Regions from separate parts of the Lysinibacillus sp. NPDC047702 genome, predicted to be linked through region 2. Evidence: riboswitches for the same ligand, from Rfam matches in the RefSeq annotation. Region 2 holds a riboswitch; the other holds the start of a gene.
What was found. Region 2 has a riboswitch for FMN ahead of ribE (riboflavin synthase). Riboswitches for the same ligand answer to the same signal wherever they lie in the genome.
Positions count from the first base shown of each region.

Region 1: it holds a riboswitch for FMN, as region 2 does, so the genes downstream of both, ACQKIM_RS18750 (ECF transporter S component) here and ribE (riboflavin synthase) in region 2, are expected to answer to the same signal.

Region 1 is NZ_JBNNMG010000044.1:23,557-40,017, reverse strand. It holds gene ACQKIM_RS18800 (GNAT family N-acetyltransferase) at 1-266, shown strand, start outside; gene ACQKIM_RS18795 (AraC family transcriptional regulator) at 320-1,183, opposite strand; gene ACQKIM_RS18790 (hypothetical protein) at 1,573-1,779, opposite strand; gene ACQKIM_RS18785 (sporulation protein Cse60) at 1,814-1,990, opposite strand; gene glnA (type I glutamate--ammonia ligase) at 2,105-3,439, opposite strand; gene ACQKIM_RS18775 (SpoIIE family protein phosphatase) at 3,875-5,005, shown strand; gene ACQKIM_RS18770 (ATP-binding protein) at 5,012-5,449, shown strand; gene ACQKIM_RS18765 (methyl-accepting chemotaxis protein) at 5,563-7,257, shown strand; gene ACQKIM_RS18760 (STAS domain-containing protein) at 7,467-7,853, shown strand; gene ACQKIM_RS18755 (sodium-dependent transporter) at 8,072-9,418, opposite strand; gene ACQKIM_RS18750 (ECF transporter S component) at 9,579-10,166, opposite strand; FMN riboswitch at 10,385-10,573, opposite strand; gene ACQKIM_RS18745 (RNA polymerase subunit sigma) at 10,768-12,060, opposite strand; gene sigX (RNA polymerase sigma factor SigX) at 12,057-12,590, opposite strand; gene ACQKIM_RS18735 (ATP-binding protein) at 12,681-14,456, opposite strand; gene ACQKIM_RS18730 (response regulator transcription factor) at 14,449-15,165, opposite strand; gene ccsB (c-type cytochrome biogenesis protein CcsB) at 15,476-16,461, opposite strand, start outside.
Region 2 is NZ_JBNNMG010000045.1:8,311-24,771, forward strand. It holds gene ACQKIM_RS18865 (hypothetical protein) at 42-665, shown strand; gene safA (SafA/ExsA family spore coat assembly protein) at 922-1,530, shown strand; gene ACQKIM_RS18875 (VanW family protein) at 1,989-2,963, shown strand; gene ACQKIM_RS18880 (methyl-accepting chemotaxis protein) at 3,218-4,042, shown strand; gene ACQKIM_RS18885 (HAD hydrolase-like protein) at 4,089-4,706, opposite strand; gene ACQKIM_RS18890 (YibE/F family protein) at 5,466-6,242, opposite strand; gene ACQKIM_RS18895 (YibE/F family protein) at 6,242-7,369, opposite strand; partial or broken gene ACQKIM_RS18900 (SDR family oxidoreductase) at 7,619-8,519, shown strand; FMN riboswitch at 8,824-8,949, shown strand; FMN riboswitch at 9,065-9,190, shown strand; gene ribE (riboflavin synthase) at 9,432-10,070, shown strand; gene ribB (3,4-dihydroxy-2-butanone-4-phosphate synthase) at 10,098-10,715, shown strand; gene ribH (6,7-dimethyl-8-ribityllumazine synthase) at 10,733-11,200, shown strand; gene ACQKIM_RS18920 (spore germination protein) at 11,358-12,812, shown strand; gene ACQKIM_RS18925 (C45 family autoproteolytic acyltransferase/hydolase) at 13,333-14,358, shown strand; gene ACQKIM_RS18930 (Spo0B domain-containing protein) at 14,663-15,970, shown strand; gene ACQKIM_RS18935 (histidine phosphatase family protein) at 16,090-16,461, shown strand, end outside.

The sequences.
Region 1 (16,461 bases), on a different contig from region 2:
ATTCATTTGATGAAGAGAACAATACCGCAGAAATTGGCTATGAGCTTGGGAAAGCTTATTGGGGAAAGGGTTTTGCGCAGGAAAGTATTACAGCTTTAATTCATTATGCCTTCACCGCCTTACACATTAAAAAAATTGAAGCAAAGGTTGAGCCTGCTAATAAAAACTCCATAAAAGTACTAGAAAAGTTGAAATTCAGCTATATAGGAACATTACCCGAAACAGAAACATCTGATGATATTAGTATTTATGCTTTAATACAATAAATTCGTAAAGACCAAGAATTTTATCACCATTCTTGGTCTTTACATTTTACTTATTACTTAATCGGTATCCAAATTTCAGAATAACAATCAGGACTAAATGGATCCTCATCAGAATACACTTCAAGCTCTGCAGATCCTATCGGTTCGTAGGGATTAGATGGGAACCATTCAGAATATATTTGTTTCCAAGTATTCTGCATTGCATCTGGCATAGGACCATGTACTTCAAAGACAACCCATTTAGATGCTGATATGTCCATTGCCAGTAAATCATCTGGTACATCCCCTGCATAATCAGCAGCAATCCAATAATCAATCAGGCTATTTTGTGGATAGTTTGGATCAGGAACACAAACTCCAAGTACACCCTTAATATCTCCATTATTTAATTGAATCAGCTGTTTATCAAAATTTTGACTGTTCATTTCATTCCAAAATTGAGGAATCCCTCTCGTATTTTCACCACTTTGACAATTATAAGTTCTTTTTACCCCAACTACTTGAAATGCTTCTTTTTCTTCAATTCTATACTTCATTGGTTCTGCTCCTTTCAGACTGACCTGGATGACCAGGCGATTGTATGATTGTAATGGGCCTTGCTTTTTTCTTGCTTCACTTGGCGTTATATGGTGCTGCTTGCGGAATGCCTTTGTGAAAGCTTCAGGAGAGTCATAGCCATATTTGTAGGCGAGATCGATTATTTTTTCCTCTGTATTCAGTAACTCTTGCGCAGCCAATGTTAATCTTCTACGTCTTATATAATCCGCAATGGACATATCCGTTAAAATTGAGAAAGTCCGTTGAAAATGAAAGACTGAAGAATGAACCTCTCGTGCAATTTGCTCCATAGTAATGTCCTCTAATAAATGCACTTCGATATAATTAATTGCCTTTTGAATCGACTCAATCCAACTCATTGCCCTCACTCCTTGTATATAGATTAACGAAATGACAGTATTTAATCCTGTTTTTTTATGCTTTCTTTGGACTGATTTATCCATACTACTATATTAATAATTTTTAAAGAAAAGTTTACTTAATAAATTCTAATTGAATTATGTCTTGGTAAGTAAGATATAAATCATTTTTAAGTCTATATTAACTAATAGACTTCACTTAAATTTTTGCAAAAAATATGCAGATTGAAACAATTTAGTGGACAAATAATAATACAGATTCTTGAGAGCATTTCTGATTGAAAATCTTGAGTATCAATAATTGAATCAATCATAATAAAAAATCATGCTCATATGAACATGACTTAATTTTATTTCTAATGTTGTTTTTTAAGTGGTACTAACATTATTTAAAGTTTTATTTTTTCTATGGCTGCCTCATATATCAATTCATTCTTAATTTTTATATATTGATTTTTCGCTGCCTTACAATATCCTTCTTTTTTTAGAAATTCTTTTAACACAGATTTCCTGGGAAATATTTTTTCCATTACACTTTGAGTTTCTTCACGATCATCTATTCTTTTAGTAATTGAAAGCATAAAAATTTTTGACAAATAAAATCCTCCTTTCAATCAGTCATGAATTTCTTTATTTATAAATAATTAGAGCTGAATGTATAACAGTTTGTTCTCCAATATATAAAGTATTATATTTAATATCGATTATTAAATATTCACTTAAATCTAAAAGAGCGTTATTAATATCATTTTCAAAATTTACTATATCATTATTTTGGATTGTTACTACTTGAGTCGCTTGCACCATCTATTCTCCTCCCCCTCTTTTATATTAAATTAAAAGGAAAGATTTGTCACAAAAATAATATAACTATTCAAGTGAAAAAGAAGTGTTGAAGCGAAAAAGCTCCAACACTTCCTTTTAATACATTCTTAAATATTCTTCACGTTCCCAGTTATGAACGCGTGTACGATATTTATTCCATTCTATTTCTTTAGCAGTCGAAAATTTTTCAAAAATATGATCTCCAAGTGCCTCACATACAGTATGATCCATTTCTAATTCAATTAATGCAAATTCTAATGATGATGGTAAACTATCAATACCATTTAATTCACGTTCATTCCGAGACATTTTATAAATATTTCGATCAACTGCATCTGGAGGTGTTAAATCATTGCGAATCCCGTCGAGCCCTGATGCTAAAATAACGGCCATCGCTAAATATGGGTTTGCTGCAGGATCAACAGAACGAAGCTCAATGCGTGTGGAGAGCCCTCTTGCAGCCGGAATTCGAATAAGTGGTGAGCGGTTTTGAGCAGACCATGCTACATAACAAGGAGCCTCATAGCCAGGCACTAACCGTTTGTAGGAATTTACAAGCGGATTCGTGACTGCAGTAAAACCATGTACATGTTTAAAAATACCAGCCATAAAACTACGCGCTTTTTGGCTTAATTGCAGCTCTGCATTTTCATCATAAAAGGCATTTTTATTTCCCTCAAATAAAGATAAATTAAAGTGCATTCCAGAGCCGTTAACGCCATATAATGGCTTTGGCATAAAAGTTGCGTGTAAATCATGCTGCGCTGCAATTGTTTTTACAACAAGTTTAAATGTTTGAATATTATCACATGCTTCAATAGCATTGGCATACTTAAAATCAATCTCATGCTGACCAGGTGCCACCTCATGGTGAGATGCTTCAATCTCGAAGCCCATCCCTTCTAGCTCTAATACAATGTCACGGCGACAATTCTCGCCAAGATCTGTCGGTGCTAAGTCAAAGTATCCCCCACTATCATTTAATTCAAGTGTTGGGTGCCCTTTTTCATCCAGCTTAAATAAAAAAAACTCTGGTTCTGGTCCCAAATTAAATGAAGTAAAACCAAGCTCCTCCATCTCTTTTAATACCCTTTTTAGATTAGAACGTGGATCACCTTCAAACGGTGTACCATCAGGTCTTGCTATATCACAAATAAAGCGCGCTACCTTGCCCTTTTCAGCTGTCCAAGGGAAAATTACAAAGGTATTAAAATCTGGACGTAAATACATATCCGATTCTTCAATACGTACAAAGCCCTCAATGGATGAACCATCAAACATCACTTTATTGTCCAATGCTTTTTCTAATTGACTTACAGGAACTTCAACATTTTTAATTGTTCCCAATATATCAGTAAATTGTAGGCGAATAAATTTCACATTTTCTTCTTCCACTCGGCGTATAATATCTTCTTTCGTATAATGTTTCATTCTCCACCACTCCAATGTAATTTTAGTTGACACCATAATAAATAACTGCTTTTAAATTACATCAAAAATGAAAAAGGTGCAATATGTATGTTAACTTTCATTACATTGTTTTTTTCGAAGATATTTATCTTTTTTTTAGATATATAGAGCTCTCATTTATGATTGCCTTTACACGTGAATTAAGGCTTTACTATGAAGATTTTCGGCGATTTTCATAGTCTGTTTTATGGAATTTAAATAAGAAATAATATTTCCGCATTTTATATCACAATAGTCTTGTATAATGCCATATTTATTGGTAAATTTATAGCAAATTAGAATTTCTATATTGTTCATCAGCCAAGTAAATAAGGCGTATATAATATAGTTATATGAATATTTAAAATTCCTAGAAATCTTCTGTTAAAGATCCATAAGGCGGTGAATGTAGGAAGCATGTCAGTATTAATTATTGGCAGCGTAAGTAATGATGTATTGCGTCTGCAAAAATATTTTCATCGTATAGACATCAAAGATATTCATTGCTTTTCCTCCCCTGATGCAGCAATGAATTATTTATTAGATTCTTTGAAAGAAGATCTAGAATTAATTATTCTCGATGCAAAATTGACACTTAAAAATTGCGAAGAAATATGTCAGCAAATTGACAGTTTAATAAACTGGATTGATGTCCCAATCCTTCTTGCTACTACTTATGAAAAAACAATTACGATTGATAGAGTTTTTGAGGCTGGAATATTTGATTTTATTTTAAAGCCATTTGATTTCACACAATTTAAAACCCGAATTCAAGTTGCCACAAAATATCAGAATGAAGCAAAACTGCGAAGACAACAAGAAAGTATGATTCAAAAAGACCTAATCGTGGCAAAAAAGTTTCAAAAAAACGCTTTATCACCACCACTATATCTTGAAAACCTACAGATTGATGGACTTTATGTTACATCCAATACATTAGGAGGTGACATGTACTGTTGGTTTAGGATTAATGAACATTTGACGGCTATTCTTTTATATGATGCTATGGGGCATGGCATCGCTGCATCACTTGTTACCATGTCCGTTCGATCTCTGTTAAAAGGTATGATTACAAAATTAATCGATCCTGTAACAGTCATTCGGGAGCTAAATCGTCAAATTAATGAGCTTTTTTCTGATGAAGATATGGACCGTTTTTTAATGACGGCTATCTACATACTTATTGATACAAAAAGTGGAACATTACACTATGTGAATGCAGCCCATCCAGCTGGTTTTTTATTTGGAAAGTACGGAGAGACAGTATTTCTTCAAGCAAACACACCTATTCTTGGACTATTCCCTACCATTCCAATCACTAAAAAAACAATTCCTTTATCCGGCTGGCATCGTATTATACTTTATACGGATGGATTATTGACATTAAATAAACAACACAATATTGATATGGATTTTTTCCATTCCTATGCCTCACAAGAAAATAGCTATGCCTTACAAAAATTTTCTCAAAAGTACAATTTATTAGAAAATGATCACAGTGATGATATAACAGTAGTTTCAATAACAATTACATTACAGGGTAGGTGATTGGTGATGGAATTCACGCTCAATGTAAATCCTGATACACAAGCAATAGCATTCGTAGATCAAGTTATGGAAAATTATGCAAACGTGTATAATCTACCTTATAAAAAAGAATTACGCTTTGTTGTACATGAATTAGTTATAAATGCTGTTGAAGCAATGGGAAAAATCGATGCATACTCAGAAAAGGAAATTCAAATACATGTATGCCAATCCGCTGAAGAAATAAAAGTAACCGTTACAGATGAAGCAAAAGGAATTGCTGAAAATGATTGGAGTAAAGTTCTTCAATACGATTTAAATGAACTTGATTTTTCAGATCGTGGGCGTGGTTTATTTTTTGTTAAAAATATGGTTGACGATATTTGGTTTGAACATATTTCTGAAACAAAATTTTTAGTTGGTATCTCAAAAAGAATATATATAAATGAAAATAGAGGGTTTTGATGAATCTTTAAATATATATCAACTCTACTTAGCTCATGAAAACGAGCAACTTAAATCATAACGTGAAATAAGGTTCAACAACACACCTATAAAGTATAATTGGAGGAGTTTTAATGAAACTGACAATTCGAAAAAAAATAAGCCTGCTAATCTTTAGTTGTATTTTACTTCTTACTTCACTTTTAGCAGGAATTAATTATTATGTTGCGAAAAAGAATCTTTTAGAAAGTGCAAATACTAAGCTTCTATCAGATATTCAAGTAAGCTATGAATATTTAAACGCAAAATTCCCTGGAGATTGGTCCATCAAAAATAATCAATTATATAAAGGCGATGTCAACATGGTTGAGAATTTTGACATTGCTGATAAAGTTGGAGAGCTAACAAACGGTAATGCCGTATCAATTTTCCAAAATGATTCACGAATTAGTACCAATATTGTCGAAAACGGACAGCGTGCCTTAAATACTAAAGTATCTGACGAAGTCGCCACTGTTGTATTAGGAGAAAAAAAGCGCTTTATTGGTTCGGCAAGTGTTTTAGGAAACATGCATCAGGCAGCCTATGACCCTATTTTAGATAGCAAAGGAGATGTAATAGGTGTATGGGCAACAGCCGTTCCAACAGCTCCTTATATAAGCATTGCAACAAAATCAGCCCTTGAAAATGTAGCAGTTTCTTTAGGGATTGCTATTCTATTGATTGTCGGTATTAGTTGGTTTTTACAACGACAAATCATTAATCCAATCAATATCCTAAGCTCAAATGCCCAAGAGCTTGCAGATTTAAATTTGAATGTAAAATTATTAAATCCTAAAGGCAAAGATGAGATTACGGATTTAGCACAAGCATTTAGTAATATGAAAGATCGCTTAACTGAAACAATAACAATTGTGGCTGGCAGCGCTAATCAGGTGGCTAACTCCTCCCACTCATTAGCTGAATCATCACACCAGACTAGCGAGGCTTCTAACCAAATTGCATTAACGATGAATGAAATCGCAGTTGGAACAACAACACAATCCGATCAAGCTGAGCAAATTGTATCGATGATGCAAAAAACAATTGAAGAAGTATCGAGTAGTTTGAAAAAGGCTGAAATGACTTTGACTAGTGCCATAGAATCATCGAATATTGCACGTAAAGGAGAAGAAGCGATTAATGAAGCCATCAAGCATTTAAGTGCTGTAACGCAAACAGTGTCTTATGCAACGGACTCTATTCAAAAACTAGGCAAACGCTCTGAAGAAATTGGTGGTATTATCACCGTGATTACAGGTATTGCAGAGCAAACAAATTTACTTGCCCTTAATGCAGCTATTGAAGCCGCACGCGCAGGTGATCAAGGAAAAGGCTTTGCGGTTGTTGCCTCAGAGGTACGTCAACTTGCTGAGCAATCAAGCATGGCATCTGGACAAATTACAAATCTCATTAATGATATTCAGGCTGAAACGTCAGTAACAGTTCGCACAATGGAAAGTAATCTGCTTGCGGTAGAGGAGCAAGTAACAATTATCAACAAAGGAGGAACCGCTTTAAAAGAGATCGTGGAGAAAGTTGTGGAAACAGAAAAAGGTGTTGAACAAATGAAGATGGCATTTACGCATGTCAATGACAACTCCTTAGGTGTTCAACAAGCTATTCAAGACATTTCTCGTATCATCGAAGACTCTGCAGCTGCAACAGAGGAAATCGCCGCTACATCTGAGGAACAATATGCTACCGTGGCAGAGATAACACAAAACTCAGATGAATTAGCAACAATTTCAGATAAATTACAAAACGAAGTCAATAAATTTAAGTTTTAATTAAGGATAAACATGATACGATGTGTTATAGATACAATGGGAGTTTATTAAAACAATTATGAATAGACGGCGACTCCCACAATGAAATAAGCGGATGAGGAGGCTCAAAAAGTCTTTGGAAAGCTTTCACTCTTGTCAGGCACATATCATGGAAATGCCAAGTATAAATTAATCCATAAACATGAAAAGGAAAATGGAGGCGCTATAGTATGAATCAGAAGAAAATTGCGATGGATATTGGCACAAAGGCTGATTATATCTTAATTGCGTTTACTGGCGATTTAGAATACGGTCTGATTGAAGATATAAAAAAAGATCTTCAATCACTAAATTTAGAAACAAAGCATGGATATATTATCGATATGCAAAAAGTAACAAATATCGATAGTACCGGCTTTGGTATGATCGTTAACTTTGCCAAAAAAATATCAATAAAAGAAAAGAAAATCGCCATTATTGTCGTCGATGATTTCATCCGCAACTTATTCGCTATTTCGCAGGTTGATAAAGTTTTTCCTATTACAAACAGCGAAGAGCAAGCAAAAAAGATTATCAAAGAAGATTGGCTAGGAGAATTATCACTTAACGAATATTAACCCTATCGTTGCCCCCATTATCAATTTCGCCTTGTCGTAATTGTGTCCGGATTTTGAATTGTGCCCAGACCTGCAGATGTTTTTTTCGCGAAAGCAAAGCGGCAGCGGCACGAGTCAGGTCAGTTAGCCGTTTTCGTAGGATGCGAAGGTTTTAGGCTAACGTCCTTTTATTCATAAAAATAGGGTGTATTCCTGTAAAATAGAATACACCCTGCTTTTTAATATTGTAAAAGCATATTTAATAAAACAACAAGAATGACTATAGGTACTACAATTAACATTAATAGTCGATATGTAGAATAATACCCCTGTCCCATTTGGCTTCCCATCAGTAATTCCTTCCTCACAAATTCTTTATCAGCTACATGCGCAATAAAGAAAGCTATCAATAAATTTCCTAACGGAAGCATTAAATTCGATACTAAAAAATCTGTCGTATCAAAAATTGTTTTCCCAAAGAATGATACATCTGCTAAGGTACTAGAAGACAATGCTGCTGGAATTGCAGCAATAAAGACTATTACACCTAATAACAGTGTCAATGCTGAGCGAGACATTCGCCCCTTTTCTATAAATGCCGCTACAATAATTTCGTATAAACTGAAGGAAGATGTTAATGTTGCGAATAAAAATAGTAATAAAAACATCGCTAAGAACACTTCACCCAATGGCATTTGGCTAAATGCTGTAGGCAGCACCATAAATAGTAAGCCTGGTCCAGATGCAGGCTCTAAACCAAAGGCAAATACAACAGGAAAAATCGCTAATCCTGCTAAAAACGATACAAGTACAGTTAAAAGTACAACCGAGCCCGCCGAGTTAGGTAAGCTCACATCCTTTTTTAAATAAGAGCTGTAGGTCACTAGACAAGAAAACCCTACTGCTAAGCCAAAGAAGGATTGGCCTAAAGCTTCTAATAAAGCCCTTCCAGTAATATTAGAGAAGTCTGGCCATAAGAAAAATTTCACACCCTCCATCGCTCCGTCTAATGTTACTGCTCGGACAACAAGTACTATAAACATCATAAATAATAATGGCATCATAAACTTATTAGCCTTTTCTATACCATTTTGCACTCCAAGAGATATCACTAGTACATTCGCTAGCGTAAATAACCCTAAACCTAGCAATGTAATCCAAGGCGTACCAATAATCTTTTCAAATAGCTCACTAGGATCATTAGCAGGATCAATAACAGTACCAACCACACCAAGACCGCTATAAATAAAAATCCAACCGCCCACAACACTATAAAAAGTTAATAATAAAAAACAACCCAGTACACCCATGCGGCCAATCCATGCCCAGCCCCTTTTCGACGGTGCAATTTTTTTATATGCAGTGACCGCCTCAGATTGGGTGCCACGTCCTAAAATATATTCTGATAATAGCATTGGTAAACCAATTAACAATGTAAATAGAACAAAGATTAGGAAAAATGCTCCACCGCCACTTTGACCAGTAACATATGGAAGCTTCCAAATCGCCCCTAATCCGATTGCCGCTCCTGCTGATGCTAAAATAAAGCCTAGTTTACTAGACCATTGTGCCTTTTTTTCACTCATCTCTTCAAACTCCTCTAGCATTTCTAAACTCTTTCTTATTCTACATGAAAACACTAGGCTCGACTAGATTAAGTTCCGTTGACAAATCTATCTATTGATTCAAGCGTTCAATCCATAAAAAAAACCTCGAGCATCAAATCACACTCGAGGTTTCATAATCTTATTTCGTTAAATACATATTACGCTGACGATCTATCCATTTGCGCATAGTTGTAAATAATAAGGCCATGATAACAGTTAATAAAATACCTTTAACAATATTAAATGGCAAGATTCCAGCCACAATCATTTTATATAATGAATCTCCTACAACAGGCTCCATCCCTAAAAAGTACGTGTACATTGGTAAAAATACAGCATAGTTAAGAACACTCATACCAACCGCCATAACGATTGTTCCTGCTGCTAAGCCTCCAATAAGACCACCAATGTTTTTAAAACGCTTAAAAATAAAGGATACTGGTAAAATAAATAAAATACCTGTCGTGAAGTTAGCGATATGTCCTACTGGTACTCCTGTTGGCGTGCCTGAGAAAATCCAATCCAATACATTTTTAAATAACTCTACTAGAATCCCCGCTACAGGTCCCATTGTTATGGCTGCTAGTAATGCAGGCATATCACTGAAATCCACTTCCAAAAACGCTGGGAATGGTGGAATTGGGAAATTAAATAGCATTAATAAAAACGAAATACTGCTCAGCATGCCAATCGTAATAAACGATTGAAGTTTAACATTTTTCTTCATTGAAAATTCTCTCCTCTTTGCTGATTCAATCTCGCAAGAAGAAAGGTTACGATCTAATCAAATGTTATTCATGAAAAAACCCTTATGCATTGTTGGCATAAGGGAGAATAGGCATGATTAATAAACGCCATTAAACAGCAATTTTCGAGCGGGCTTTAAAGCCATGTTGAAAAAACGCTCGTTCAAAGCTAATTTAAAATAACGAATGACGATCGTACCTCCATCTTCTCCCATCCAGACTCTAACTGTCGGCCTTGGAATCGCACCAAGTCAGCCATGCAAAAAATTTTGCACAGGTCGCGGGCTGAAGAGTCTTTAGTAAATCATTCGAGCTAATGTCTTTCACATTAGCGATTTACAACTCTATTACCGCCGGTCGGGATTTTCACCCTGCCCCGAAGATGAATCAATATTTTATTTTTGTTCTACAGCTTTACTATAATGAATTATTTAGAAAAAGTAAATAGTTCTGCTTAAAAAATCCTATTAGATTTGTATGTTTTATGGACAGTTAGTTGGTTTATCGCCATAGAAACAAGAAGGAGTATTCTCGCCACAGTTGATGTACGAGAATACTCCTTAAACTATCGCCGTAAAGTTGCTATGGCGTATCCATATACTGCTTATTTGCACCTACAGGCTTGGGCAAGAAATTTTTTAAATCAAAGCCTTCCCAGCTTTCCTGAACTACATTATCTAAGCGTAATTGTTTATCAAAGCTTGCAGCCGTTAGCATCATTGCTTCGATTAATTGTGTTGCTCGAGCTGGCTCCATTGTCGTTAAATCAAGAGGAGCATTAAAGGTAACAACAACACCCTCTGCAACCTCCTGTACAGTATAAGTCACATTTTCTGGAACGACAGGAACATAAACATCATCATTTTTATTGCGCATAACCGTAATCGCTTCTGTTACCGAGGGAAAAGTTTGACGAAAATCGGGAGATAAATACTCCGCCCCATTATCCTGGTCTTTATATAAATAATAATTAAAATGACTTGGACCTGTTAATGACATAGCCTTACTCGGCTCTCCCTCTTGAGAAAACTCGTATGGTGTGCCATCTGCATTTTCAAACTCGACCTCTGTATACTCTGAGTCTGAAAATGTATCCTGCAAGGTTCCCTTATATTCATTTACGGGTGCAGAGGCTACATCATAATCATTTTTCTCGGGTAATACATGAATCAGCTTATCATCTTTTTCCTTCAATTCACCTTGATATGGATGGTAGTTAGTAAAGCCTTTTGCTTTCTCTTCAATTTGTGGTGCATACTTTTTATACATTTGTAATGTAGAAGGTTTTTCTTTCCCAAAATCCGCTTCAACCCGCTCATTGGGAATAATATACGTCATTGGTACGCTTTCTACATCACGACTTGCCAAACCAATACGAAAGACAACGGCATCCGTTAAGTCTTCCTCGTACACAGAGGTACGTAGAGACATAAATTTAGCATGTTCTGCAACAATGCTCGAATCCAGATAATTATCAAAATTTTCAGCAGTTTTTGCAGCTGGCCCGTCTTGCATAGTAGAATACGGAGCAATGTCAGGGGCTGTCGCCTGATCTATCTTGGAATCATTATTATTCATAAACTTAGAGCCTACACCTATTGTTAATGCGAAAACAGCAGCAACACTCATAAGAATGGGCCATTTACGGATTTTGCGCTTTGTTGTTTCTGTCTCTATACTTTGCTGTTGTTCTTGCGCTGACACTTCTTCGTCTAATGGCTGCTGGATGGCTTCTTGCAAATGAACATTATCCTGCAAGCGAGCATCTGCCAATAATCGATTTAATATTTCATCTTTAGAACGGCGGTCAGAAAGCTTAGGGGCATTGTTCAATACATGTTCTAGCTGGTCATCATCAAACTGGTTATGTGTCATTGCCGTTTCGCCTCCTGTTCTCTAACCTGTTGTAGCTGTTGCCTTAAAAATTTGATGGCACGATGCTGTGTTGTTTTTACCTTTGCTTCTGTCCAATCTAGTATTTGTGCTGTTTCTGCAATCGATAAATCTTGAAAGTAGCGCATAATAATGACCATCTTTTGGTCTCCTGTACAGTTTTCAAGTGCTGACTCTACCTGCATAAATTCATCACTTGCCTCCAGCATATCTTCCGGTGATGGTGTGTTTGAATGGAGTTGTTCCGTTTCCCAGTCAAAAAAGTCAAGTGAATGCTTTTGGCGTACTGCCTGCTTCCGAAAGTGATCGATTGCGACATTTTTAGCAATGGCAAATAGCCATGTCTTTTCACTGCTATTTCCTGCAAATTGATCGTATGAGCGCAACACTCGTACATAAACCTCGTGCGCTAAATCTTCAGCAAGTATACGGTTTTTTACTAAATAAATAAGAAACTGGAACACGTCTTGATGGTATGCATCGTATAGTCGATGGAACACGGAGTCATTCAATGCACTCCACCCCCGTTCTATAATATTTGTCGTCTTCATGTTTATAGAAGTTACAGCCAATTAATACCACTAAAGTAGCAATGATATTAATTATTCGAAAGGTAAATAAAACGTAAAGGTAGTACCTTCTTTCAGCACACTGTCAACCATAATAGTCCCTGAATGTGCCTTTACAATATTTCTAGCAATAGCTAAACCTAGGCCAGTTCCGCCTTTAGAACGCGTCCGGGCTTTGTCAGCTTTATAAAAACGTTCAAAAACATAAGGTAAGTCCTCATTTGGAATGCCATGTCCTGTATCCTGAACAGATATTTTTGCAAAGGTCGGCTCCTGCTCAATTTTGACAGTAACTGACCCTTCATCCGTATGACGGAGTGCATTGTCAACTAAATTTGTTAACACTTGTTCAATCCGATCCTCGTCAATACTTATCCTAGCTTCCTCATTGAATTCACTATCAAATACTAGACGAACATGTTTCTCTTTAGCAACCTGAGCAAATTTTTGTGTTATCCGTTCGAATGTAGAATTAATCGGGAGGGCATCCTTATAAAGCGTCATATGCCCCGATTCCATACGAGCTAAATCTAATAAATCTGTTACTAGACGTCCCATTCGCTTTGATTCATCATAGATAATTTTTGTTATTTCGTTACGTTCTTCCTGATCCTGAATAAAATCATCATCCATTAAGGCCTCTGAATAGCCCTGAAGCATTGAAATCGGCGTTCTAAGCTCATGGGATACATTGGCTATGAAATCTGAACGCAGCTTTTCTAAGCGATGCTGCTCTGTCATATCACGAATAACAGCAACTGCTCCACGTATTAATTCCCCACTGTATAGGGGGCTAATTGTAAAGGTATAATAATTTCCATCCATCTCAATTTCTTCTTCCAGTTTATCCTCAAACATTAGTACATGGTCCAGCATATGATATAACTCTGGTGGAATTGGCTTCGCACTTTGAGAGCCTTTATTAACAAACCATTTTTGCATTAAACGCTCTGCTGGTGGGTTACTTAATAATATTGTACGATCTCGATTAAACGTAATGACTGCATCTGTCATCGATGTCAAAATATTAGAAAGCTGTTCATTTTCCTGATTGATTACTTCTAGATTATGCTTTAATTGTCGCCCCATTTGATTAAAGGCAACAGCAAGCTGACCAATTTCATCATTTTGTGTTGTTGGCATTTTCGCTTCAAAATTCCCCTTTGAAATTTCAAAAGCCAATTCTCGCATTTTACGCAAAGGCGAGGTAATACGTGAGGATAGGAAAAAGGCAAAGAATGTCGTCAGCACAAAGGCTATAAAGGCAGATAAAAAGACAATTTTAGTCGTTTCTTTTGATGTTTTATGAAGTGCATCTGGACTTTGATAAATAAAGACAGCACCATGCACGGCATTCTCTACATTTAATGGGAAGCCGAGCACCACATACGATTCTATTTTTTCTTTATCCGTAGATGATGGCATCATCATTTCATTTGTAATTGGTTCATCTGATTGAAAGATTTTATGAAAAGATTTATTGGCTAATATAGCATCCTGTATTTCTTTTTTATTAACACCCTCCTGCAAAGCAAATGATACCTCGTTATCACCTGTAGCAATAAGTGCATTTGTGCTTTCGGGTAAAATATCCTTTAATAATTCCGACGTTGACTCTGCTGTTTCATTATCATCTACTATACTTGCCACCGTTGCAGCAGTTTGGCGCAACGAAATTTCTGCTTGCTGCATATGGTAATTTTGTAGAAATTCGAGCATCAATACCGTGAAAACAAATAATACAAATGAAACGAGAAGCAATATGGTTACCCATAGCTTCCCGACAACACTATTCCATATTCTATTCATTGACAACCTCAAATTTGTAGCCAACGCCCCAAACAGTAACAATCATCTTTGCAGCGTTTTCAGATACACGATTGAGTTTTTCACGTAAGCGCTTTACATGTGTATCCACAGTACGTAAATCTCCAAAGAAATCATAATGCCAAACTTCTTTTAGTAATTGTTCACGGTCAAATACTTTGTCTGGCGATTTCGCTAGGAAATAAAGCAATTCATATTCTTTCGGTGTTAAATTCACCTCAATCCCCTCTGCTGTTACACGATGGGCATCATGGTCGATCATTAAATGCTGGAATACAACCAAATCTTTAGAAGAGGATGCATTTGTCGAAGGTGAGAATGCCTGGGAACGACGTAAAATAGCCTTCACACGTAACACTACCTCACGAGGACTAAATGGTTTTACAATATAATCATCTGCTCCAAGCTCAAAGCCCTGTACACGGTTTGCTTCTTCGCCCTTGGCAGTTAATAAAATAATTGGTGTTGCTGCACGTTCACGGATTTCTGCACATACTTCAAGTCCGTCTTTTTCAGGCATCATGATATCTAATAAAATACAGTGATACTCTTTTTCTAAAGATTTTTCGATCGCTTGTTCACCATTTTCTGCTTCGTCAACAAGATACCCTTCACGCTCCAAATACATTTTTAATAAGCGTCGAATACGATCCTCGTCATCTACTACTAACACTGAAATATTTTCTGACACTTTCACGATCCCTCTCTTCCAATCTTTCTCTACATTCTATTGTACATGGTTCGACACATATTGAAAAGAAAAGAAAGCCCTCTTGCCACAAGCAAGAAGGCTTATCTTTCTAATACTAGCGACGTTGCAAATCTCATATATGCTTCCATAATAGTTCATCCTGCAAAACTTGTGCTACAAGGCAAAGGAAGTGAACGTTCACAGCTTTTTCAAGCAGACAGAACGTTATTTTACAACCGTTTTCATAGTAGATATAGGTATAAGCTTAAATTCCTCTACCCTAAGTATCTATACGTAATCTGGTCTCATATTAATTTGAAGCGTATGAGTGTAAGCCTGCAAGAATTAAGTTAACAGCAACTAAGTTGAATAAGATAATGGCGAAGCCAATTAATGCTAACCAAGCAGACTTCCTACCTTCCCAACCTTTTGAAAGGCGTAAATGTAAAAATGCTGCATAAAATAACCATGTGATAAGTGCCCATACCTCTTTTGGATCCCATCCCCAGAAACGACTCCAGGCGATTTGTGCCCAAATCATCGCAAAGATTAAAGCACCTAATGTAAATACTGGGAAACCAATTAATACGGAACGGTAGCCGATTTCATCTAGTAATTGTAAATTGACACGCTTAACAAATGGTTGGAATATTGCGCTAATACGTCGTCGAGCAATTAAACGAATTAATAAGTATAAAATCGATCCTACTAATAATGACCAAACAACCGTTGTTAATTTCTTCGCATTAATAAGTGAAGGCATTTCTACAATTGGCGACATACCATGTTCTTCAATTGCTTTAAATTCATTCATTCCAAATATCGGTGGCATATTATAAGTAATTTGACGCTCTGTACCTTCTTTATCAACATAAGAATATTTAGATTCGTAATCCATTGCATTAAATGTAGAGGAAGCAATGACAAAGCCAACTACTAATACTAAGCAGAACATCACTGTTTCTAACCAAAAGCGCTCTTTAGTAGGCTTTGTAACATCTACTACTTTTAATAAATAAATCAGTCCAGCTACCGCACTTATTGCCAAAATCGATTGACCCAAAGCCGCTGTAATAACATGAATTGTTAGCCAATAACTTTGTAAAGATGGTACTAATGGACTTACTTCGTTCGGGAACATCGCTGCATAGGCAATTATTAAAAGTGCCACAGGTAGTGCCACTAAACCTAATGCAGTCATGCGATAAATAAAGTAAATTAAAATAAATGCAGCAACAATGAACATACCAAAGGCTGTCGTAAATTCAAACATGTTACTAACAGGTGCATGCCCTG
Region 2 (16,461 bases):
CATATAGTATCGAAGAATCATAAATAGAAGGAGTGTGTATAATGGCTCAAGAAAAGCTTTTATTAATTTGTCAATTAGGCATGGGGCTATTTTGGATTATTACATATATACTCATTATCAAGCAGGGATTCCAAGATAAGAAGTATGGAATGCCAATGGCCGCCATTTGTGCCAATATTTCATGGGAATTTATCTTTGCCTTTATGTACCCACAAAACGATCTCCAAAGGATGATTACTTTTCTTTGGTTTATATTAGACATTATTATAATGATGCAATATTTAAGATATGGTCATAAAGAATATCAAAAATTAATTCCTAGTAAAATATTTTATGCATCATTTTTCATAACGCTTGGTGCTAGCTTTTTCATTATTTTAGCAATGATGCACGAATTTAATGATATAGCTGGAATATATGCGGCATTTTCACAAAATCTGATGATGTCAGGGCTGTTTATTGCCTTGTTATTACAAAGAGGAAATCTTAGCGGTCAATCGATGGGCATAGCAGTTTGTAAAATGCTTGGCACTGTATTTGCAGCAGTAGGCTTTTATATGTACTTTCGAACTCCCTTGATTACCATTATTTCACTTGCAACTCTATTTTATGATGGACTCTATATTGTTTTAATTTATAGACTTTATCGAAAAAAGGTTAAATAAAATACCTTTTTACTTAAATTATGGGCAAGTATAATTGGTTTTTGTTTTAAAAAATGTTGGTAATTTATACCGATTACAATCATATTGCAATAATGTTACAAAGCTAAACAGTGAGAACAGCGCTGTATAAGTCATTGTGTACCTGTTTTCAGCTTGTGTCATACAATTGTAAAATTCCTTCCAAATATTTAGTGATGATTAATACTTAGAAACTATTTACGATAAATATAGAGCCAATCAGGAAGGAATGAATAACATGTTTAAAAGAGTAAAAAAAGCAGCACTTGCGTCCGTATTATCTGCATCCTTATTAATTCCAGTCGGGGCGATGGCAGCCGATTCATATACAGTTGCAGCAGGTGATTCGCTTTGGAAAATTGCTGTAAAAACACAAACAGGTATACAAGAACTAATTGAAGCAAATCCACAACTTGCAAATCCAGATCAAATTAATCCGGGACAAAAAATTAATATTCCTACGAAAGAGCAGGCAAGCGTTGAACAGGAAGTTGTAACTTTAGTCAATGCAGAGCGAGCTAAAGAAGGTCTACCAGCCTTAAAAGAAGAATGGGAGCTTTCTCGAGTGGCAAATTATAAATCTCAAGATATGCATGATAAAAAGTACTTTGATCACACAAGTCCAACTTACGGTACACCATTTACAATGATGAAAAACTTTGGAATAACGTATAAATCGGCTGGCGAAAATATTGCAATGGGACAACGTTCAGCAGAGGAAGTTGTGAAAGCATGGATGGACAGTACTGGTCATAGAGCTAATATTTTAAATAAAAACTACACACATATCGGCGTAGGATATGTGAAGGATGGTAACTACTGGACACAAATGTTTATTCAAAAATAGTATTGTATTGCCTGAATCAAAGTCAGGTAAGCTTTATTTTCATTAAAACTCATATAGATTGAAGGACATCTCGTACTTGGCATATAAGAAAAAAGTATATTTTGAAGTATATTTATAAATTACAAAAAGGACATTCATCCACAATTTATGGAAAATAATAGTTGAAACCCAAAAAGAGCATCTAGTAGCTAAAACTGGCTATTAGGTGCTCTTTTCAATGTAATCATGTTTAATTTTAGATTTTAACATTTTTCATTATTGCTTTTTGAGGAGGATGGCCTGTGCTCGTGATTTCACCCACTTCTTTTCAAGCTCTAATAGGAAATAGTTGTTTTGAAGGTATACTACATGTTATTTATAGATTTTCATTTGCAAATAAAAACCCAAAAAAGTAACACACTATCCTCAATATATGAATAAGATGTTTCTGTAGTGACGATAGAGGTAGGTGTTTGTTCATGAAAAAGCAATGGATACCCATGCTTTGTATGCTCTGCACAATTGGACTAGTCGGCTGTCAAGAGAAATCGGTGCAAGAGAAAAAGCTGGAACAGGAAGTACAAGATTTAGAGCAGGAGCAACAGGCTGTTATGTATGAGCAAAAGCAACAATTGGAGACTGTTGTGGAAATTGTTGATCCTTCCACAAATACGGTTATACAGACAATTTCTCCAAATGAAATGGGTTATGAAAACAATGTGCCATCGTATACAAAGGAAATTGAACATTTGGCAAAAGCGTTGGCAAGAGGAAGTGGAGATACAGCTGGTTATGACCAGCGCATGATACTTGATAGGCTGGATGATAACGGAAAAATAATAAAGGGCATTCCTTTAATTGTTTTAAAAGAAAAAGAATTGGTGGATAGAATATTAGAGGCTTCAGCATCTGGTGGTAAAGTAGTGATGCCGCTTTATATAACAGAAAGCGGTTATTATCTGGAGGATATTCCTTATTTAGAGGAAACCGTTGTCGCATCTTATACCACTTATTTTAATAGTGCTGATGTCGGAAGAAATAAAAATATCCAATTATCTGCTAAAGCGATTCATAATGTTATTGTCGGAAGCGGGGATTATTTTTCATTTAACACCGTTGTTGGACCAAGAGATGAGGCGAATGGTTATCAGCCTGCACCAGAAATCATTAATAAGAAGGTGGTGATGGGCATTGGTGGTGGTATTTGTCAAACTTCGTCAACTTTGTTTAATGCAGTAGATCAGTTGCCAATTAAGTTTGTGGAACGTCATCACCATTCCTTAGATGTTGGCTATGTTCCAAAAGGAAGGGATGCTACGGTATCCTATGGAGGCTTAGATTTTAGGTTTCACAACACAAGTGACGTACCGTTTTTAATCAAATCTATTTACGGGGAAAATTTTTTAACTGTGGAGATAAGGACAGCAAAAAAATATGTAGAATTATTGAAATAAACATAATTAATGCTAAAGATACCTCTGCTCAAGGGGTGTCTTTTTAAATGTGTCATGCTATAGTTAAATTGAGGTATTTCAGTATAATGATGGTTCATCCTTATAGGCTAATGCAGTGTATATGGTTGGGAATATTTTGATTCTGAAAAAAATATTTTGACTCTTTTAATTACCTTATAAAGAGCTCTTAAACAGATAATGCACCTCATATGATGGATGAACCTTAATCTGTAAATGGGGAAGGGGAAAAGACAATGCATGCAAAGCTACAGGCAGCAATAGACTCAATCGATTTTTACCAGGTAACCTATCCAGAAGATGCTTGTTTAATTGTTGCAGATACAGAGAGAGTCCTTGCCTACAAGCCAGGAAAACAAGTGGATTTAAAGGTTGGTGTCGGTGATCCTGTAGGTAAATATCGTGGAACAACAACTGAAAAGGCACTTAGCTCAGGTAGATTTATCCGAGAAGAGCGAAGTGCTGAGGATTTTGGCATGGCCTATATTGCATCTGCACAGCCTATTTTTGAAGGTGGACAAGTAATCGGTGTTATCAGTGCGATACTTTCAAATGAAAAAATGGACCATATGCGTTTACTAGCAACAGAGCTATCGAGCTCAGTGGAAGAAATGACTGCGACGAATGAAGAATTAGCAAAGGCAAGTGTAGATGTTTCCAATCGATTAGAGGAACTATCTAAGTTCTCAGAGTCCATGACTGGTGATATTCAACAAATTAATGCCATTGTAGATTTAGTTAAAGATTTAGCTATGAAATCAAAAATTCTTGGATTAAATGCTTCCATCGAGGCAGCTCGTTCTGGTGAGCATGGACGTGGCTTTGCAGTAGTTGCCACTGAGATTCAAAAAATGTCTCAAAGCAGTACTGAAAGTGCGAATAGCATTACAAACCAATTAGAGAGTATTAAACAAGCCATAGATCAAGTAAACGAATCAGCAAATCAAATTGCAGCATTTACTCAACAGTTTTCAGCGAGTATGTATGAATTAACAGATGCCTATAAAGGTGTTAATAGCACAGCAGAAAAATTAATGCACATTAGTGAAGTGAAAAATTAAAAAGAGGGGTATAGCCTTTCTATTTTATGGCTATATCCCTCTTTGATTAAATAATTTCTAAAATTTCCTTTGGAACAGTTATTTTATATTCAGGCTCTTCCTGTTGAATTACCTCAATAGAATCATATCCCCAAGAAACCCAAATAATTGGTACCCCGACTTTTTTACATGCTACAATATCTCTTTGTTCATCCCCTATATATAAAACGTCTGATGCAGTACTGCTGGAGTCCTTTAAAAATTTCTTCAGCACTTTATCCTTCCCAAAAATACGATTTGAGCAAAGTACATTTGATACACAATGAATATCATTCATTTTTAGAAATTCTAAAATATTCTCCTGGGAATTGGACGAAATAATAAGGATTTTATAGCCTCTTTTATCAATTTCCATCAGCACATCCTTGATTCCCTCATAAAGATGAACCTCATTTAATGACTGTCGGTATAGACGATAAAATTGAGGTAAAATCATGGGTAATTTATACATTGGAAAATCAAATAATTTACTGCGCTCCGCTATAGATAATTTTTTCAATGATTCAATTTCCTTTAACTCTATTCCTTTAAATTTATATTTTTGTGCAAGTGTATTCCAAGCTGATGCAAATACAGCCGTAGAATCAGCCAATGTGCCATCAAAATCAAAGATGATATATTTCATTGAAAATGTTCTCCTTTATGTTCTAGTTGTATAGACGCTTAGTCCTTGAAAATGTTACGTACCTAAGAAATCCGATTTAAAGTATAATAACAAGATTCTATAGCATATGAAGCAGGTGGTGGTAAATGACCCTAGGAAAGTAATTTTTTCAATTTTGTACAAATGCAAAATAGACATCGCTGTGGTAAATATTGTATCGGAAAATGCTCCTATTGAATAATGAAAAGCTTTATTTTGGAGAAAGCAGAAAAATACCTTACTTAACAGACAAAAAACCAAATAACTTCAAACAAAAGTCTTTGGTTTCTCCATATATAAATCTTATTTACTGTGTTTTCTTCATAATTAATGAAAGTATTACATTAACTAAAAGAGCTACGATCTGTTTTAATTCTTTATCCACTTGCTAAAACTCCTTCGATAGCTAAAAAGATTATAGTGAAGTTAACATAATAAAATTACAGAATTTTCAGTTAAATAAATTGTGCAAAATTCTGTACCCTCTGGTGAATCTATTCGGATGTTAAATTTAAATCCTGATGTTGATTATCAGCGATTATTTTTCTTTAGTTAGTACATCTCCATAATACTAACTCGCCTGTTTTTTACTATAGCAAAAAAGTTTTTTCTAATGTAAGCACTTTTATTATGTTTCACTATACGATTTCGCAACTTAGACAAACTTTTTAGACATAGTATTCATTTTTAAATAAAAAAGTACCTTTCATCCTATGTGTGTGGTGGAAAGGTACATATTAATTATGATGCATTTTCTGTTTTTTCTTTTTTTCTTATTAAATAATAGGCATTTACAGATGCAGTAATAGGAATGATTAATGCAATCCCAATACCTGCACAAAAGATCATCATTAATTCAGTGCTAAATACTTTAGAATTAATGATCTCACCAATTGAATAGGACAGATCCTTAAACCATATAAGCAAGCTTAAATATCCACCGAAAAAAGCAAAAAATAGAGTATTAGTATCTGTACCTAAAATATCCCTTCCTATGCTCATTCCTAATGTAAATAGTTTCTTTTTACTAATAAATGGATTGTGATGAAGAATCTCATGCATAGAAGTGGAAATTGAAATCGCAACATCCAAAATGGCTCCAATTGTACTCATAATGATAACCGAAGCACTGATTTGCACAAAATTGACACCAATATAAAGGGAGAATATACTAATTTCCTCTGTTGATTCCTCTCCAAATCCTTGAAGCATAGATTTATCCGTTATCCATACAATGAAAAGTAACAAAATAATGATTGTTATCATCGTAGAAATAAAAGCAGTGACTGTTTTACTACTTATTTGATTAATATAAAAAAGGCTAATCCAACTTATAACAATACAGGCGATCAACGTTAATAAAATTGGACTATTTTTTGGATTAGTCATTAAAAAGATAGTAATAAAGAGAACCCCAAAGTTTATAAATAAAGATAGGAAAGATCGTGCTCCTTTTTTTCCGCCAATAATGATCATCAAGATGAATAAAATAGCAGTTAACCACACTAATACATTCATTATTTTGCCCTCTTTCGATTAATGAAAAAAATAGAAGTGTATAGACTAATGGGAATTGTTAAGACAACACCAATTCCACCTGAAAGGGCCCTAGTTAATTCTAATGAAAGGTTCAAGGAAAGTGTTTGTCCTAATGGATAAGAGTTTTTCAAATATAAAATTAACATAGGAATTGAACCACTAATATAAACAAAAAACAAAATACTTGTAATTGTTCCCATAATGTCTTTTCCGATATCCATCCCAGAGGTTTTCAGTGCTTGATTAGAAATATTTTGATTTTGATTAAATAAGGCAAAAATTGAAGAAGACATTGTAATAGAGACATCCATTACAGCTCCTAGTGCCCCAATAAATAACCCAGCCATAAAAATCACTCGATAAGGTCGTGTTAGAAATTGCATTTCTTCATATCGAAGCCCATTTTCGGATGTAATCCATAGAACTAAAGCGCTAATCAATACAGAAATAAAGGTTCCTAAAAGTGTTGCAACAATTGCTGCATAAGTTTTTTCATTAAAGCCGTTAATGAGAATTAAAGAAATAACTGTAAATAAAAGAACACAGACCCCGCTGATGAGTAACAAGCTTATATTTGAATGCTTTACGTATAAATCTAAGGAATATGATAAAACAAGAGCATTCACCATTAAACTTATAATTGAAAACAACCCTTGCTTCCTGCCAACTATTAGCAATGCAAAAATAAACACCCACGTTATCATTAAAACGAATTGATCACGCTTCACGTCTAAGATTGTACCTGTTAAATCTCCATTCTTGTCCTTGCTCTCTTTAATGGTAACAAACAAGTTATTTCCGGTATGATATTCTTGATCGAATGCCCCAGAGGTAGAATAGTTATTTTTTAATTTGATAATCTGACCTTTTTCTTGTCCATTTTTTAAGACAGCAGTAATATGCTGTGTATATACATAATCCTTATTATTATACATATCTGTTACAGGCGTTGAATCTACCACATGTATTTTAATCACTTCTGCAATAGGGCGTTGATAAAAGGCTTCGTTATTATTAACAAAAAATACAGAGGCGATGAAGCAAAATGCTAATAGAACATAAAATACAATTTGTTTATACTTTCTTATTTTCACTAGGTTATGCAATAGTAAAACCTCCGTTGAATGAAGAGAATATAGAGTAAAATCCACTGACTTCTGAAAGGGACGCTATAAATAATGACTCACGATATCACTGTGATTTTTTATTGTCAAGTGAACCGCAAATTGATTTCATTTTTACTGTTTATGGTTAATTGAGAGGTTGTGTCGTGCTGTATGTCTTTTCCTAGCATTAGCAACATATATCTAATCATATCGAATCGTGTAGTTTCCATATCGGAAGGAGGTTACAATGTGATTCCGAAATATCCTTATATTGGATATAAAAAAAGTGCAAGCAAGTTCCCATTACATTCCCGCCACAGCATCAAGATGTTCAGCCAGGGCTAGAATATGTTATGCGGCCAGTTCCTATTTCTGACAACCCGGCATATAAAGGAAGCGGAATATTAAATGGGAAAATCGCTATAATTACTGGGGGAGATAGTGGAATTGGTCGTGCGGTTGCGATTGGATTTGCAAAGGAAGGAGCCCAGATGGCTATTACCTATATGCCACATGAACGACCTGATGCAGAAGCAACGAAGCAAATGGTGAGGCATATGGGCAATCCATTCTATTAATTGAAGGGGATTTACGTCATCCTGAGTTTTCTAAGGAAGCAGTAAGAAAAACGATTGAGTGTTACGATAAGCTAGACATACTTATTTTAAATCAAGGCGTACAATTCCCGCAGCAAAGCTTTTTAGATATCTCAAATGAACAATTGTATGATACCTATGAAACCAATATTTTCCCTCATTTTTATATGACAAAGGCAGGATTACCTTATATGAAGCAGGGTGGGGCAATTATTTCCACCGCTTCCGTGACTGCTTACGCTGGAGCCCCGTTACTTGTCGATTATTCTTCTACAAAAGGAGCGATTGTTTCATTCACTAGATCATTATCCTTGCAATTAGCGAGTAAGGGAATACGAGTGAATGCAGTTGCCCCTGGACCAATCTGGACCCCACTAATTGTCTCAAGCTATTCCGCAGAATATGTCAAAACATTTGGCTTAGAAACCCCAATGAAACGAGCTGGGCAACCATTTGAACTTGCACCTACCTATATTTATTTAGCTTCTGATGATTCTTCTTTTGTTACGGATCAGGTACTGCATGTCAATGGTGGCATTATGACGGAAACGTAAGTAATTTTAAAGTTGTAGTCGATTAATTTGTAAAACAAAAGCAATTCAAATTATGGGTGGTATTTCCAATTATTTTATCTTCATTCATTTTCTATGCGAAAGCGAGGCGACAGCAACAATTACGCCAAGGCGAAATGGATCTTCAATCAGAACAATTTTTGGGGTCAAATCGGCTGTGAGAAAATCGAGGAGTTGAATGTAGCAGCACCGTTTAATGAAGACTTACTTGATAAAAGAAAAATTTTTATAAACAATTGTATGGATAATATTATAGAATAGTGTTATCGTAAAGAATAAGCTAAATAAAATCCTTCAGGGTAGGGTGAAATTCCCAATCGGCGGTGATGAAGTAATTCAAAGTCCGTGAGCGAAAGCTGATTTGGTGCAAATCCAAAACCGACAGTGATAGTCTGGATGGGAGAAGGGTAAAAGTGCAAACTTTTTAAATTCGTATGAATTTATAAGGTTTATTTGATTATGCTTTTATGTTAACTTCCCGTCGTTGAGATTGGGAGGTTTTTTTTAGCGAATAAATTAAATAGCGAGATGTTCTTCGGGGTAGGGTGAAATTCCCAATCGGCGGTGATGAAGCAATTCAAAGTCCGTGAGCGAAAGCTGATTTGGTGCAAATCCAAAACCGACAGTGATAGTCTGGATGGGAGAAGAACGATGAGATGACAGCCTATGGAAAAAATAGAGTATCCAAAATGGTTTATTTGTTGACGTCTTATTTATATGAACTCCCAAACCCCTTTCAAAACGATGAAGGGGTTTTTATTTGTTAGTGGGATAGAATGCTGAAAGTGATGAATAGAAATAGAAAAATGATGGATTGACCCCAAAAACTGATGCATAGAATCACAAAACCGATGGATAGAGCTTTTAACGCGTAGAAAGAAAGCAGGTGGAAAAATGTTTACAGGGATTGTTGAGGATATTGGTACAGTAAAAACCTTGCAAAGCAATCAGCAAAGTATGGAAATAACGGTTCTTTCAGCAAAAATGGTGGAGGATGTTAAGCTCGGAGACAGTATAGCGGTCAATGGTGTTTGTTTAACTGTGACAAACTTTACTGATCGAGAGCTGACAATGGATGTCATGCCAGAAACGGTGAAGGCAACTAATTTACAGCAGCTTGCTGTAGGAGATCCAGTTAACTTAGAGCGCGCCATGCCTGCGAATGGACGATTCGGTGGTCATTTTGTATCTGGGCATGTTGATGGAGTAGGAAAAATAGTACGTAAGCGACCATTAGCAAACGCAGTTTATATTGATATTGAGCTATCCGAGGAATTAATAAACTACTGTATACCAAAAGGCTCTATTACGATTGATGGTACGAGCTTAACACTTTTTCAAATTGAGAAAAAAAGTGTCACAGTATCACTAATACCACACACGTATAAGGAAACAATTTTAGGTATGAAGAAAATAGGTGCTCCCGTTAATATTGAAACGGATTTAGTTGGAAAATACATTTTACACCAGCTAAAGCGTAATCAGGAAGTGCCGGCTATTACGAGAGATTTTTTAGCACAAAACGGATTTTAAACGATGAATGGTAAGGAGGTGCCAATATTGCTACACACAATTGAAGAAGCAATAGAGGATTTAAAACAGGGCAAGATGATTATTGTAGTAGACGATGAGGATCGAGAAAATGAAGGAGATTTACTGGCTTTAGCAGAGCATATGACGCCTGAAACGATAAACTTTATGGCGACATATGGAAGAGGTCTTATCTGCACACCGATTACACAGCAGCTCGCACAAAAATTAACCTTACAACCTATGGTAAGTAACAATACAGACAATCATCAAACAGCATTTACAGTTAGCATTGATCATATGGATACAACAACAGGAATTAGCGCCTTCGAACGAGCAATGACAATAAAAAAAATGATTGAACCACAAGCAAAGGCTGATGATTTTCGTAGACCTGGTCATGTATTTCCGCTAATCGCAAAGAAGAATGGTGTGTTAGAGCGTAGAGGTCACACCGAAGCAACCACTGATTTAGCAAAGCTTTGTCACAGTATTCCCGCAGGCATTATTTGTGAAATTATGGGGAACGATGGCAAAATGCTACGCTTCGATGAATTGATCAGCTATGCAACGCATCATCAGCTAAAAATAATTTCAATTGAAGAATTGGTGTTATATCGTCAGCAAAATCACAAAATTACAATTTAAAAGAGGAGAATTTAGATATGGGTAAAACATTTGAAGCACAATTAATTGGTACAGACTTAAAAATTGCTATCGTAGTAGGTCGATTCAATGAATTTATAACAAGTAAATTATTAGATGGAGCACTCGATGGTTTAAAGCGTCACGGTGTGGCTGAGGACTCTATTGATGTAGCATGGGTTCCTGGTGCATTTGAGGTTCCATTTATTGCAAAACAACTGGCAGAAACAAAGAAATATGATGCCATTATTGGTTTAGGGACAGTGATTCGTGGCTCTACAACACATTATGACTATGTATGCAATGAATCAGCAAAAGGAATTGCCAATGTATCATTAACAACAAATGTGCCAGTTATTTTTGGCATTGTGACAACTGAAAATATTGAGCAAGCCATTGAACGTGCTGGTACAAAATCAGGTAATAAAGGCTATGATTCCGCAATGTCTGCTATTGAAATGGCGAATTTAAAGAGAATGATTGGCTAAAACATAGTTTGATTTTATTTAATTGAAATTATTCATTTAAAGTATCTTATCCTCCTAAAACCTGAATATTTTAAACAAGCATGGGGAAAATATTGTGTAAGTGTATTGATGCATGTACGAATCTGGAGCTGAATCAGTAGGAGATGAGGAATATTCAATGGAACAAATCGTAAATTTGCAAACTTTGAAGGCATTATTTCAACGCTCTGCTGATGTGATTTTTCAAAGGTATACAATGCAGCAACATACAGTACATGTTATTTATTGTGATGCAATGATTAATGAACAATTACTACAAACCGTTATTGTTCAAGAGCTCCAATCGATGCTTGAAAAGACTTCAGGTGAATTATTAGAGGAAGATATTATAAAGCATCTACACATTCCTCATTTGAACAAAATCTCAGAAAAAGAGGATGTCATTACAAAACTCTATAAAGGACATGTACTGCTGTATTTTGAAGAGGAACAATTATTATTTACAAGTTATATTCCTAAAAAGCCAAACCGAGAGCCTAGAGAAACATCCCTTGAATTAGTCATAAAGGGTCCAAGAGACGATTTTATTGAGGATATCGATATTAATATTGCTTTATTACGAAAACGATTACCTACAAATTCATTAAGTGTTGAAACATATGAAATCGGCAAGCGTTCTAAAACATCTGTAGCAATCCTTTATATGGATGATATTGTTAATAAAGAAATGCTAGAGGATATCAAAGTACATCTTCAAAAAGTAGATACGGATATTGTGTTTAGTGGCGATATTTTAATGGAGAGAATTGAGCAAAGCGCAAAAATTCTTCCTAGACATGATTACACAGGTCGTCCTGATTTTGCTGTACAGGCCTTAATCAATGGTAGAATTGTAATAATGGTGGATGGTGTCACCTATGCCATTATTACACCAGCAAACGTGCTTCTAGTCTTTAAATCAGGCGAGGATTATTATTATCCGATTTTTGTAAGTTCTATGGAAAGACTGCTCCGTATTGTGGGCATATTAATTAGCGTGCTTTTACCAGGCTTCTGGCTAGCGCTTACGACCTATCATCAAGAGCAATTACCTTTGATTCTTTTAGCAACAGTTGTGCAATCAAGGACAGGGCTTCCGTTTCCAACAGTTCTAGAAATATTACTAATGGTATTTATGTTTGAAATGTTCCGTGAGGCCAATATACGGCTCCCAAGTATCATTAGTGGATCAATGAGTGTCGTTGGAGGTTTAATTATTGGTGATGCAGCTATTAAAGCTGGTATAACTAGTCCTTCGATGATAGTTGTCATTGCTATTTCTAGCATTGCAGCCTATACGCTTGTCAATCAATCCTTTGTCACGGCAATGAGTATATTCCGCGTTATCATTATATTAGCGGCAGCATTTTTCGGCTTGTATGGCTTCTTTATAGCGATTTTTTTCATTCTGCTATATACAGCAAATTTGCGAGTGCTTGGCATTCCATACTTAAACTTAGGAGCAGATTTAGATTGGCAGGATATGAAAAAATCCTTAGTGAGATTATCTCCTAAAGGCTACGGTAAACGCCCAGCATTTTTAAATTTGCAGGATAAAACTAGAACTTCTCGTAAAAACAAAAAAATGGACTAGGTACTGGTATACCTAGCCCATACATAGTGTTGAAAAACTAAATGGTCAAGGGACTCTTTGTGAACACTCCTAAGTCAAATGAAGGTGATTTCCGTTCCAGGCTACTCGCTTTGCCGCTGACGCTTCGCTTTCGCACAGAGCAAGGCTTCCTGTGGGCGAGCGACGAGCCGCTTCCTGCGCTGGAGGAACGAAGACTAAATGCGTCACGTCCTGTGACAACGCCTTCGTGACCAACATCGTGTTGGCCTCAGGGTCTCGTCTGTCTCGCTATGCGAGTGAAGCGGCTCATCGGACGCCCCCAGGAAAGCACTCAGTCGGAACGGAGATCAACCCCTCGTTTTGAAAAAGGGCTATACTTTTTAATTTGTCACCTTGATGTCATTGACATAATAGTATTTCAACACTAAGAATGGACTAGGTACTGGTATACCTAGTCCATAATTATTTTCTTGACCTTCTATTTACTTGAAGCTTTATGATGTTGGAAAATAAGTTAGTACGATAAGGGAGAGAAATTAACATGCTAGGTTATAAAGAGTTAATCGTCAAAGTTGAAGATGTGAACGGTAGCTACTACCAAATTGGTTTACAGCAAAGCAAGGGGCTATTATCTTTACTACAGATGCAAAAAGATATTTTACTGCACTTAACTAGATCTACTAATACTCAAATAGCGAAACAACTTTTACAGAAACATTGTCCACAGCTCATCCATGAGATGGAAGGCTTGAGTGCTGGTGCAGCTTTATCGGTAGACACTGTGCTTAGATTGTACAGTGGCTATTCTATTTCTTTTCCGAAGATGGGCTGCACAGCATTAGTGAAGGATGGGATGTATGTCCGTAATTATGATTTCAGTCCAGCTTTGTACGATGCTAGGCTTGTCTTTTCTAATCCAGAGAATGGTTATGCAAGTATCGGGTTTAGTCAGCAAATCATTGGTAGACTGGATGGGATGAATGAATACGGGTTAGTTGTTGGTCTGCATTTTGTTAATCATGAGCACTCTGAAGAAGGCTTTATTGCTTCTACAATTGTTCGTATACTATTAGAGCAATGTAAAACAATCGAAGAGGCATGTATGTTAATAAAGGAAATTCCCCATGGTTACTGCTATAATTATTCTATGACAGATTGTAGCGGGAGAGCTATAGTAGTAGAAGCCACCCCACAGAAGCAAGTGATAAAGCGGGGAAACCCATTAATTTGTACAAATCATTTTGAATCCATACATTTAATAGAAAAAAATAAGAAAATGATAGAAGGTTCTATTCACAGAAAGCGGTTTTTAACGAAATTACTGGAGGAAGAGCTTTCCATTACAGCCGTCTATCAGCATTTTAATGCTGAAAATTCACCATTATTTTATGATAATTATCACGAATACTTCGGCACATTACATACGATTATTTATCAACCGAAAACATTAAAGATCCTTGTCGGAATCGGAGGGAATGCACAGCCAATAGCATTTTCATTTAAAGAATACTTGGCAGGAGCTCTAACGCTTCCAAAAGAGATAAAAGGCATCATCTATACAAATTAAAGCTGTGTGGTAAAATCATACATGTTTTCGAAAAGGAGGTAGCTTGCAAGCTACTCTCTTTTTTTACTTTGCTTGGCACTTAAAATAAAAATTGCTTTTATGATTTTGATAAAGTAGGATAAACAAGAAATATACTCTAAAGGAAGAACACTAAACAACTAAAAAAGAAGAAGTTTATTATAGTATAATGATTACGGTCATTTACAAATTTGTTTCTGTTGACATAGCCGCTATAAAAACCTTGCTCCAGCTACATCATGTCATGTCATTATTCATTTCTAGAGATGAGGAAGTACCACTTAGTATGAAAAATCGAAAATTAAAACTAATCCTAATCCTATCAACTATTTTATTACTATTGTTTACTAGTTTAAATATCTTTACATCGTATATTAAAATGAAAAAAACGGTAGAAGAATCCATTGCGAACCAAAGTCTGGAAGCTGCTATTTCGATTGCATCCTCAATCGATGTGGAGGCGTACCAACGATTTTTAAATAATCCAGAAAAGACTGATTACTATTGGGAATTACGAAGCTATTTAAATGATGCGAGAATTAAACTTGGTGCATTATTTGTTTATACCTTACAGGTAGATAATCCAAAGGTTTCACATGCTATGATTATGGGAATGCCTAGTGAATTAACAGAAGGCTTTGATATTGGAGAGGTCTGTACAGTTCCTGAGCAGCAAGTACAAAGGGCTTATATGGGAGAAACATATGTGACAGAGGTAATCCCAGATTCTGTACATGGTTCTTATCTTTCAGTTGGAGCACCAATTAGAGATAAAACAGGTACGATTATTGCATACCTTGGCATTGATATTAGTGCGGATACACTGAATGGCATAAAGGGAAAAGTAATCGAGGATAATCTGTTTATCTTTATTTTTAATGGCGTATTTATTTTAATTGTGATTGCTTCATTTTTATTTTTACAAAGATGGTATCAAAAAGAGGTTGCTAAAGAGGTTGGGGCAACGGAGGATACCTATCTAGCTGAAATTAAAACCTTAATTACTTCTGTATCCTCCCTAAGACATGATTTTACTAATCATATACAAGTATTGCATGGACTACTTCAACTAGATAAGCCTGAACAGGCAAAGCAATATTTATCTTCACTGTCGAAAGAGGTGCTGGCGATTAGGTCATTGAAGTTAAATATTAATCATCCTGGCTTATCGATTTTATTGCAGACGAAAAAATTAACAGCCCAAAATCATAATATCGATATGGATTTCACCATTTCACAGAATGATTTTAATAAAATAAAGACAACAGATTTAATCAAAATTTTATCAAACTTAATTGATAATGCCATTGACGCTGCAACAGAATTACCAGAAGGGCAACGGAAAATAACTATTTGTTGTAATGCAGATGATCTGTATTATGAATTTAAAGTTACCAATACGGGGCCAAATATTTTAGATGCTTCCCAAATATATAAGCAAGGATTTTCCACTAAAAAACCAGAAAGTGGGAAAATTAGAGGGCAGGGCTTATTTATTGTCAATGAAATTGTCCATAAATATAACGGGCAAATTTCGATTGATTCATCCAAACATTTAGAGACAACCGCCATTGTAAATATTCCAATAAAATAAACAGCTAAGCTTCCTATAAATACAGTGTAGGAAGCTTTTTTGGCTATATAGTGATCGTTTCTGACAGCTGATTCATATATTACTATGAAGCTAAATGGTATTATTAGGAGGAAAGAAAATTGAATATATCAGATCTTGATTTATGGAGAAAAGGTGGATTCATTTTATATGCACGACATGGAGAAGCAACAGTCGGTATAGATCAGCTGAATTTAAGTTTTCAAGATTGTATGAGTCAGAGAAATCTATCTGAGGAGGGGCGTAGGGAGGCAATATATTTTGGACAACTACTGAGACATTGGCAAATTCCAGTTGCTTCACCGATTATTGCAAGTCCTTTTTGTCGTACAATTGAGACGGCACAACTTGCATTTCCAAACACATGTATACAAATTGATCCCTTTTGGTTTGATATCTATTCGTTAGGTGGAAAAATCCCTCTAAATGAACAGACGAGAATACTGTCAAACTTACAGGCTGTATTAGAAAAG